3 regions of the Streptomyces sp. NPDC102402 genome follow, and region 3 is predicted to be linked to each of the others. Evidence: riboswitches for the same ligand, from Rfam matches in the RefSeq annotation. Region 3 holds a riboswitch; each other region holds the start of a gene.

The links. A riboswitch is a leader RNA that binds a small molecule or an ion and turns the genes downstream of it on or off. The one in region 3 is predicted to bind cobalamin.
Region 1: another riboswitch for cobalamin. It lies ahead of ACIRJR_RS20055 (energy-coupling factor ABC transporter permease); the one in region 3 lies ahead of ACIRJR_RS15170 (ABC transporter substrate-binding protein).
Region 2: another riboswitch for cobalamin. It lies ahead of metE (5-methyltetrahydropteroyltriglutamate--homocysteine S-methyltransferase); the one in region 3 lies ahead of ACIRJR_RS15170 (ABC transporter substrate-binding protein).

The regions. Positions count from the first base shown of each region.
Region 1 is NZ_JBIWKR010000006.1:187,184-190,446, reverse strand. Features, by position in the region: gene ACIRJR_RS20060 (hydroxyacid dehydrogenase) at 1-829, shown strand, start outside; cobalamin riboswitch at 1,052-1,257, shown strand; gene ACIRJR_RS20055 (energy-coupling factor ABC transporter permease) at 1,287-2,000, shown strand; gene ACIRJR_RS20050 (energy-coupling factor ABC transporter substrate-binding protein) at 1,997-2,365, shown strand; gene cbiQ (cobalt ECF transporter T component CbiQ) at 2,372-3,121, shown strand; gene ACIRJR_RS20040 (energy-coupling factor ABC transporter ATP-binding protein) at 3,118-3,263, shown strand, end outside.
Region 2 is NZ_JBIWKR010000009.1:245,680-248,942, forward strand. Features, by position in the region: gene metE (5-methyltetrahydropteroyltriglutamate--homocysteine S-methyltransferase) at 1-2,153, opposite strand, end outside; cobalamin riboswitch at 2,316-2,532, opposite strand; gene ACIRJR_RS25665 (S1 RNA-binding domain-containing protein) at 2,848-3,263, opposite strand, start outside.
Region 3 is NZ_JBIWKR010000004.1:310,258-313,520, reverse strand. Features, by position in the region: gene ACIRJR_RS15180 (acyl-CoA dehydrogenase) at 1-1,506, shown strand, start outside; gene ACIRJR_RS15175 (hypothetical protein) at 1,503-1,673, shown strand; cobalamin riboswitch at 1,757-1,944, shown strand; gene ACIRJR_RS15170 (ABC transporter substrate-binding protein) at 1,975-3,048, shown strand; gene ACIRJR_RS15165 (FecCD family ABC transporter permease) at 3,084-3,263, shown strand, end outside.

The DNA.
Region 1 (3,263 bases), on a different contig from region 3:
CTGGGGCTGCCCCCCGCTCACCGCCGACGTGCTGGAACGGCTGCCCCGCCTGCGTACCGTCGTCCACGCCGCCGGTTCGGTGAAGCACCACATCACCGATGCCTGCTGGGAGCGGAAGCTGACCGTCGCGTCCGCCGCCGGGGCGAACGCGCTTCCGGTCGCGGAGTACACCGTGGCGGCGATCCTCTTCGCCGGGAAGCGGGTCCTGGCCGCCCAGCGGGAGTACGGCGTCCGGCGCGCCCGGACGAACGCCCTCGACGTCATCGGCGACGCGGGCAACTACGGCCGTACGGTCGGGATCGTCGGGGCGTCCCGGATCGGGCGGCGGGTGATCGAGCTGCTGCGCCCCTTCGACCTGCGGGTGCTGCTGTACGACCCGTATCTGGACGAGGCCGGGGCGGCAGCGCTGGGCGCACACGCGGTGTCGCTCGACGAACTGGCGCGCTCCAGCGATGTGGTGACCATCCACGCTCCCGAGCTGCCGGAGACCCGGGACCTCTTCGACCGGAGGCGGCTCGCGCTGCTGCCGGACGGTGCCACACTCATCAACACCGCGCGGGGCTCGCTGGTCGACACGGCCGCGCTGACCGCCGAGCTGCTGTCGGGGCGGCTCGACGCGGTGCTCGACGTGACCGAACCGGAGGTCCTGCCGGCGGACTCGCCCCTCTACGACCTCCCGAACGTCCTGCTCACTCCGCACATCGCGGGGTCGCTCGGCAACGAACTGTCCCGGATGACGCACGCCGCGCTGGACGAACTGGAGAGGTACGGCCACCGGCTGCCCTACGCCGACCCCGTCCGGGGGGAGATGCTGTCGCACACGGCGTGAACCGCCGGCCACCTCTTCGGGAAGGTGGGTCCGTCCACAGCGCCTGAGCCGTCTCCGCGGCGGGGGTCCCCGACGCGGAGACGTGCGTGGAGCTGCCGGCGGGTACAGGCCGGGCCAGGGGCGGGCGGGGCCGCTCCGGCCCCGCCGCGCCCGCCGTGCGGCGGCCCCGGCGGGGCCGGTCGCGGCGGTGGGCTTCCACGGCCGCGGGCGGCTGGGCGCGCTTGTCATCGCCCCCCACCTGGCACTACTGTCACCACGCCTTGGTGAACGGGAAATCCGGTGTGATGCCGGTGCGGCCCTCGCCACTGTGATCGGGAAGTCCGGCTCCGGCCCTCGCGGGCAGCCACTGGGTCCTTGTGACCCGGGAAGGCGGAGCCGGGCGGTGTCACCCGTCAGCCAGGAGACCGGCCAAGGCACTTCAACCATCCACGAGGTGCTGGAGAGGGTCTGCTGAGCCATGCACATAGCCGAGGGTTTTCTGCCTCCGGCGCACGCGATCGCCTGGGGTGTCGCGTCCGCGCCGTTCGTCGTCCACGGAGTCCGGTCACTCACACGTGAGGTCCGGGAGAATCCTGAGAGCACCCTGCTCCTGGGCGCTTCCGGAGCCTTCACCTTCGTCCTGTCCGCCCTGAAGATCCCCTCCGTCACCGGAAGTTGTTCCCACCCCACGGGCACGGGGCTGGGCGCCATCCTGTTCCGGCCGCCGATCATGGCGGTCCTGGGCACCATCACCCTGCTGTTCCAGGCACTGCTGCTCGCGCACGGCGGCCTGACCACGCTCGGTGCCAACGTCTTCTCCATGGCGATCGTCGGGCCCTGGGCCGGCTACGCGGTGTTCAGGCTGCTGCGCCTGTACGGCGTGCGCTTGATGGTCGCGGTCTTCTTCGCCGCGTTCGTCGCCGACCTGTCCACCTACTGCGTCACCAGCGTCCAGCTCGCGCTCGCCTTCCCGGACCCGGGCACCGGGTTCCTCGGGGCGCTCGGGAAGTTCGGCTCCATCTTCGCGGTCACCCAGATCCCGCTCGCGGTGAGCGAGGGGCTCCTGACCGTGCTGGTGATGCGGCTCCTCGTGCAGTCCAGCAAGGGAGATCTGACCCGGCTCGGCGTGTTCCTCGCCGGCAGGCGGGCCAGGACCGGAGCGGACGAGAAGACCGAGGCGGTGGCCCGATGAACAAGAACACGAAGATCAACGCCCTTCTGCTGCTCGTCGTGGCCGCCCTGGCCGTCCTGCCGCTCGTCCTCGGCCTGGGCGACGGCAAGGAGGAGCCGTTCGCCGGTGCGGACGCCCAGGCGGAGACGGCGATCACCGAGATCGCCCCTGACTACGAACCCTGGTTCTCCCCGCTGTACGAACCGCCCTCCGGAGAGATCGAGTCGGCGCTGTTCGCCCTCCAGGCCGCACTCGGCGCGGGGGTCCTCGCCTACTACTTCGGTCTGCGGCGCGGGCGCCGGCAGGGCGAACCGCGCGCGGGGACACCACAGGGCGGCGGGGATGCCCCCTCCGGGACCGGGGAGACCTCCGCGCGGGGGGCCTGAGCGCGCGTGCTGCCGATCGACGCGGCGGCGCACAGCAGTCGCTGGCGCCGCCGCCACCCCTTCGACAAGGCCGTGCTCGGCCTGGGACTCACGGTGCTGGCGATCTCGCTGCCGCCGTGGCCCGGGGCCGCCCTGGTCCTCCTCACCGCGGTCGTCCTGCTCCTGGGTCCGGCGGGTGTGACGGCCCGCCACCTGTGGCGGGCGTACCGGGTGCCGCTGGGCTTCTGCGTCACCGGGGCGGCGACACTCCTCGTACAGGTCGGCGGGCCCGAAGGGCTCGTCGGCCTGGCCGACGGAGGTCCGGTCCGTGCCGGCGGGCTGCTGCTGCGCACCTCGGCCGCGTCACTCGGTGTCCTGTTGTTCGCCTTCACCACGCCGATGTCCGACCTGCTGCCCCGCCTGGTAGGGGCAGGGGTGCCCGCGGCGGTGGTGGACGTCGCCCTGGTGACCTACCGCATGAGTTTCCTGCTCCTCGACTCGGTGCGGCGGATCCGGGAGGCCCAGGCGGCCCGGCTCGGCCACACCACCCGGGCGGCTTCCTGGCGTTCCCTGGCCGGGCTGGGGGCCACCGCCTTCGTCAGGGCCTTCGACCGGGCGGCACGGCTCCAGTCGGGGCTGGCCGGGCGCGGATACGACGGCACCTTGCGCGTCCTGGTGCCCGAGGCCCGGATCTCCGTCCGGTTCACGGCCGCAAGCGTGACACTGCTCGCGGCCCTCACCGCCCTGACCTTCGCCCTGGAAAGGCTGCTGTCATGAGCGATCCCGTGCTCCTCGCCCTGCGGGGCGCGTCCTTCGCGTACGAGGACGGTCCCGTCGTGCTCAGCGGCCTCGACTTCGAGGTGTGTGAAGGGCGCGCGCTCGCGCTGCTCGGCAGGAACGGCAGCGGCAAGACCACGCT
Region 2 (3,263 bases), on a different contig from region 3:
TCCTCGGCGTCGGGCACGCGCGGCGAGTGGATGTCGTACACGCCGGGACCCGCCTCGCGCGGGTATCCGTGTGCCGCCAGCTCGCGGGCGACCTGCATGTGGGAGCGGGCGGCCTCCAGGCTGATGACGTCGGCGTCCAGGTCGTCGATGGCCTGGACGATGTCGCCGAACTCGGCGTAGCACATGTGGGTGTGGACCTGGGTGTCCGGCCGTACGCCGCTGGTGGTGAGCCGGAACGACTCGGTCGCCCAGGCCAGGTAGGCGGCGTGGTCGGCCGCACGCAGGGGCAGGGTCTCGCGCAGAGCGGGCTCGTCGACCTGGATGACCGAGGTGCCCGCGTGTTCCAGGTCGTTCACTTCGTCGCGCAGTGCGAGTGCGACCTGGCGGGCGGTGTCGCCCAGAGGTTGGTCGTCGCGGACGAAGGACCAGGCGAGCATGGTGACCGGGCCGGTGAGCATGCCCTTGACGGGCCGGCCGGTGAGCGACTGGGCGTACGTCGTCCAGCGCACCGTCATCGGTTCGGGGCGGGAGACGTCGCCGGCCAGGACCGGCGGGCGGACGTAGCGGGTGCCGTAGGACTGGACCCAGCCGTGCTGCGTGGCGAGGTACCCCGTCAGCTGCTCCGCGAAGTACTGCACCATGTCGTTGCGCTCGGGTTCACCGTGGACCAGGACGTCCAGGCCGGTCTTCTCCTGGAAGGCGATGACGTCACCGATCTCGGCCTTGATGCGGTCCTCGTATCCGGCGGTGTCGATGCGTCCGGTCCGCAGGTCCGCGCGGGCGGTGCGCAGTTCGGCGGTCTGCGGGAACGAGCCGATGGTGGTCGTCGGCAGCAGGGGGAGGCCGAGGTGTGCGCGCTGGGCGGCGGCCCGCTCGCCGTAGGGCTGGGAGCGGCGGCCGTCGGTGTCGGTGATCGCGGAGGCCCTGGCCCGTACTGCCGGATCGCGGGTGACAGGAGAGTCGGAGCGGGAGGCGAGGTCGGCGCGGTTGGCGGCGATCTCGGCGGTCACCGCGCCGGTGCCCTGGGACAGCCCCTTGGCCAGGGTGACGATCTCGGCGGTCTTCTGCCGGGCGAAGGCGAGCCAGCGCAGGATCTGCGGGTCGATGTCCTTCTCCGGCGCGGTGTCCAGGGGGACGTGCAGCAGGGAGCAGGACGCGGCTACATCGACCCGGTCGGCGAGGCCGAGGAGCGTGGCGAGGGTGGCCAGGGACTTCTCGTAGTCGTTGATCCAGATGTTGCGTCCGTTGACGACACCGGCGACGAGCCTCTTTCCCGGGAGCCCGCCGACGGCGGCGAGGTCCCGGAGGTTGGCTGCGGCCGCGCCGGTGAAGTCCAGCGCCAGGCCCTCGACCGGGGCCTTCGCCAGAACAGGGAGAGCCTCGCCGAGCCGGTCGAAGTAGGACGCGACGAGCAGCTTGGGGCGGTCGGTGAGGGCGCCGAGGTCCCGGTAGGTGCGTGCGGCGGCGTTCAGCTCGGCGGATGTGCGGTCCTGGACCAGAGCGGGCTCGTCGAGCTGCACCCACTCGGCACCGGCGGCGCGGACATCGGCGAGCACCTCCTCGTACACCGGCAGGAGGCGGTCCAGAAGGGTGAGCGGTTCGAAGTCGGCCGGTGCTCCGGGTGCGGGCTTGGCGAGCAGAAGGTAGGTGACAGGGCCGATGAGCACGGGCCGGGCGGTGTGTCCGAGCGTGAGGGCTTCCTTGAGCTCGGAGACCTGCTTGGAGGAGTCCGCGGTGAAGACGGTGTCCGGGCCGAGCTCGGGCACGAGGTAGTGGTAGTTGGTGTCGAACCACTTGGTCATCTCCAGCGGGGCGACGTCCTGGGTTCCGCGCGCCATCGCGAAGTAGCCGTCGAGAGAGTCGGCGTGGACGGCCTCGCGGTGCCGCTGCGGGACGGCGCCGACCATGACGCTGGTGTCCAGGACGTGGTCGTAGTAGGAGAAGTCTCCTGTGGGGAGCTCATGGATGCCGGCATCCGCCAGTTGCCGCCAGTTGGACCGGCGCAGTCCGGCTGCCGTCTCCTGGAGGGCGGCGGCGGTGATCCGGCCCTTCCAGTAGCCCTCGATGGCCTTCTTCAGTTCCCGGTTCGGGCCCTGGCGGGGGTAGCCGTACACGGTGGCTCGTGCCGCCGCGGCCGCGGGCTTCGCTGTCACGGAAATCTCCTTCGCGAGATGACTCCTTGAGATCCCGGAGACAGGACACGGACGCGAAGGGATGACGCACCGGACGGAACACGTGCACGCCCTCGGCGTGAGGTTCTGCCTGGTATGTACGCCGACCCGCCCACGAGGTCACCGGGATATCCGTACGCGAGTGGTCGCGTACGGGCAACGGGCAGGTCTTCGGACTCGCGGGCACATCTGCCGGGGCAGACTCCTACTGGCCGTCGCTTCCCGGATCCGTCCGGATCCAGTGCTCTTGACGGCGGTCGTTCCCACTCACCGCTGCGGGGCAGTCCCGGATTCCCACCGGGTTCCCTCTTGCGACGCGTCTGCCTGGCGGGCAGGGCGAACCAGCTGCACCGGCCACCATAGAGGGTCGAGCGCTCCTCGGACGTCGCCGTCCAGATCCCCGGGACGTGACGTGAGCCACCGGGGCCGTCCGGCGGGGAGCGCAAGCGGGGCGGGCAGCAGACCACCGTCCGCCGCCCGCCCTCCTCCACAGCACCGCCGAGCCTCTCGGCCCGGCAGCGACCCGGTGTTCCTCAGGCGTGGAACCCGCGACCGATCCCGCCACCTGCCACAACGCCCGTTGCCGACCGGAGGAGATGGCCGCGGCCGTGCCCACTCGGCATCTGTGAGATCGCCCCGCCCCATGCTCACCTCAACGATCCGGGCACGGAGGCCGTCACGTGGGCAGCACGCCCCCTGCGTACCGGCCGCTCTCCGGACTGGAGAGGAACACCCGGCGGCCTGGCAGATCGACTTCCCGGACGACGACGGCAATCTCATCTCCGACCTCGAAGCCCTCTGCCGGACCCGCCGCAGGGCGCCCGTCGATCTCTCTGGACGGGACCAGCCCCAAGATTCCGTCCTCGAGCTCGACGAAGATGCCGATGGGAACCACCTTCGCAACCGTCCCGCGGAATTCCTGGCCACCCACCGTGCGTTCGGCGAAATCCTGGAAGGGGTCGCGCTCCAGTGCCTTCAAGGACAGCCTGGCCTCGGCGTTGTAGGTGTCGAACCCAAGGAACTCGCAGGCGACACGCTGCCCCACCTGAACAACATCGGTGGGATGATCGAAGCGCCGCCAGGACAGTTCGG
Region 3 (3,263 bases):
GTCGGCCGCCGCGACCTGTCGGACTATCTGGCCATGCGGCGCATCGGCACCTTCCTCTGTACGGAGGTGGCGCACGGCAACAACGCGGCGGCCATGGAGACCACCGCGACGTACGACCGTGAACGGGACGGCTTCGTCCTGCACACCCCGAACGCGGGCGCCCAGAAGTTCATGCCCAACACCGGCCCGGCGGGCGGGGCCAAGTCCGGACTGGTCGCCGCGCGCCTCGTCGCCGACGGCGGCGACCACGGCGTCCGCCTCTTCCTGGTGCCGCTCACCGATGACGTACGGCCCCTTCCCGGCGTCAGGGTTCGGCAGCTCCCGGCCCGGATGGGCAGCCCCGTGGACCACTGCCTGACCTCGTTCGACCGGCTGTTCGTCGGGCGTGACGCCCTGCTGGGATCCGGTGAGCCGGGCGAGGACCAGGGGGAGTTCCGTACCGGGCCGGGGGACAGGCGGCGGCGTTTCCTGACCTCGATCAGCCGGGTCACCCCCGGACGCATCTCCATGAGCGCCTGTGCGGCCGGTTCGGCCCGTGCCACTCTGGCGGTCGCCGTGCGCTACGGCGGTCACCGGCTGATCTCCGGGACCCGTGGTGCCCCGCCGGTGCCGGTCAACGCCCACCGCACCCACCACGGGCCCCTCGCCTCCGCCATGGCCATGGTCTTCGCCATGAGCCTGCTGTACCGCAGGGCACAGGAGCGATGGGAGGCCGGTACGGACGAGGAGGGGCGGCCGGACGCGGCGCGACTCGTCGACGTGGCCAAGGCGTGGATCACGTGGCGCGCCCGCGAGGTGATCGTCGAGAGCCGTGAACGCTGCGGCGCGCAGGCGCTGCTGGAGAACAACGGCATGACCGAACTCGTCACGGGCGTGGAAGGGGCCATCACCGCGGAGGGCGACAACATCGCCCTGTACGCGAAGGCGGCGGCCGACATGCTCTTCGCCGCCGGCCCCTGCGCCGAGGACGGCCCGGACCTGGACCCGCACCCCGGTGACCTGGCCGACCCCCGCTTCCTGGGGCGGCTCCTCGCCGGGGTCCAGGACATCTGGTTCGCCCGTGCCAGGGAGCGCGCGCAGCGGACCTCCGCCGCCGACACCCTCGGACGCTGGAACGCGGCCTCGGGCCCCGCTCTGCGCGGGGTGGAGGCGTACGCCTACCGGCAGGCGGCCGAGGCGTACGCCGACGCCCGCGCCGCGCTGCCCGAGGGGGCAGCCAGAGAGCGGCTGGGCGAGCTGGAGCGGCTGTTCGCCGTCGAGTGGGTGGCCCGCAACAGCGGCGATCTGCTGGCCGCGGGTTTTCTGAGGAGCGATCAGGTCGACGCGCTGGCGGAGAGCAGGGAGGAGCTGATCGGGGCCGTCGCCACCCACGCCCGGGATCTCGCGGACTCCTTCGCCCTTCCCGAGGAACTGCTCGCCGACTGGCCGATCGCCGGACCGGGCTACGCGGACGCGTACGACGATCCCGCCGGCCCCTGGAACGCCTCCCCGGCGGGCGCCCGATGAGCCCGGCACGCAGGGCGCCGACGGCGTGCGGCCGTCTGACGGAGCGCCTGGAGATCCTGGGCCTGCGCGCGGTCCTGCTGGCCTACTGGGGCACGACATCCGTCCTCGCCCGCCGGAGCGGGAGGCCGCCGGTCGACGGCGGCGAATCGGTTCACCCCGAGCGCTGACCGCCTGACGGGCGGCCGGCACGGAGGGGCCGAGGCGGTCCCGTCCTCGCGGCGACGGCTCCCGAAGCCGTCGCCGCGACGCGTGATAGCTTGCAGACGCCAGTCACACTCCACGTGGAGTCAGGGAATCCGGTGCGAATCCGGAGCTGACGCGCAGCGGTGAGGGGGACGGGCGGGGCCACGGCCACTGGGACACCCACGGGTGCACCGGGAAGGCGCTCCGTCCGGACGAACCCGAGTCCGAAGACCTGCTGGCACCCGCTCCCGGAAGGGGAGCGGAACTCCGTAGCGGGCTCCGCGCATGAGCCCAGAGACGCCGAGGGACCCTGTGCTGCCCATAGCCAGTGCCGTACGCCGAACAGCCCTGCTCATCACGGGACTTGTCCTTCTGGCCGCCTGCGGCCCCGACGGGGGCGCGTCCGACGGCGCCGCGCGGGAGGATTCCGCGGAAGGCTTCCCCGTGACGCTGGAGAACTGCGGCCGGACGGTGACCGTCGACGCGGCACCGCGTCGCGCCGTCTCCCTCAACCAGGGATCGACGGAGATCCTGCTCTCCCTGGGCCTCGCCGACCGGATCGCCGCCACCGCGACGTGGACCGACCCGGTGATGAAAGGCCTGGAGAAGGACGAGTCCGCGGTGGCGCGCATCGCCGGGAACCAGCCCTCCTCCGAGAAGGTCCTCGCCGAGGAACCCGACTTCGTCAGCGCCTCGTTCGAATCCACCCTCGGCACGGGCGGTGTGGCGTCCCGCGACCGGTTCGATGAGCTGGGCGTGCCGACGTACCTCGCGCCCTCGGACTGCATGGGCAAGGACAACACGGGCAGCAGCGACGGCTCCCGTACCGAGCCTCTGACCATGAGCCCCGTCTACGACGAAGTACGCGACCTGGCGAAGGTGTTCGGCGTACCGGAGCGCGGCGAGAAACTGGTCGCGAGTCTCCGGGACCGCGTCGACAGGGCGACCGAGGGCATCGACGCATCGGACGCCACCCTCCTCTACTGGTTCGCCAACTCCGAGGCTCCCTACATGGCGGGCTGCTGCGGGGCACCCGGCATCATCACCGGGGAGGTCGGCGCGAAGAACGTCTTCGACGACACGCGCGAGGAATGGCCACAGATCAACTGGGAGACCGTCGCCGACCGCGACCCCGACGTCCTGGTCATCGGAGACCTGACCCGCAGGTCGCAGACGGCCGAGAGCGCCGAGAAGAAGATCGAGTTCCTGGAGTCCAACCCCGCCACGAGGAACATGGACGCCGTCCGGCACAAGAGGTACGTCCTGCTCAGCGGTCAGGCGATGAACCCGACCGTCCGGACCGTGGAGGGCGTGGAGCGCGTCGCGGCGGGGCTGCGATCGTTCGGACTCGCGGGGTGACGAAGACCGAGCACGCCCCGGACACGGGCACGGAGATGCCGCACGCGGTCCGGCCGGCCGGCGGGGCCCGGTTCCTGGGAGGCGGTCTCCTGTGGAGCGCCGGGGCCGCCCTGTTGCTCCTGTCCGTCGCGGTCGCCGTCACGATCGGGCCCGCCCGCATCTCGGTGCCGGACGTCTGGTCAGCGGTGGCCTCGCACCTGGGCGTCGGCGGGACA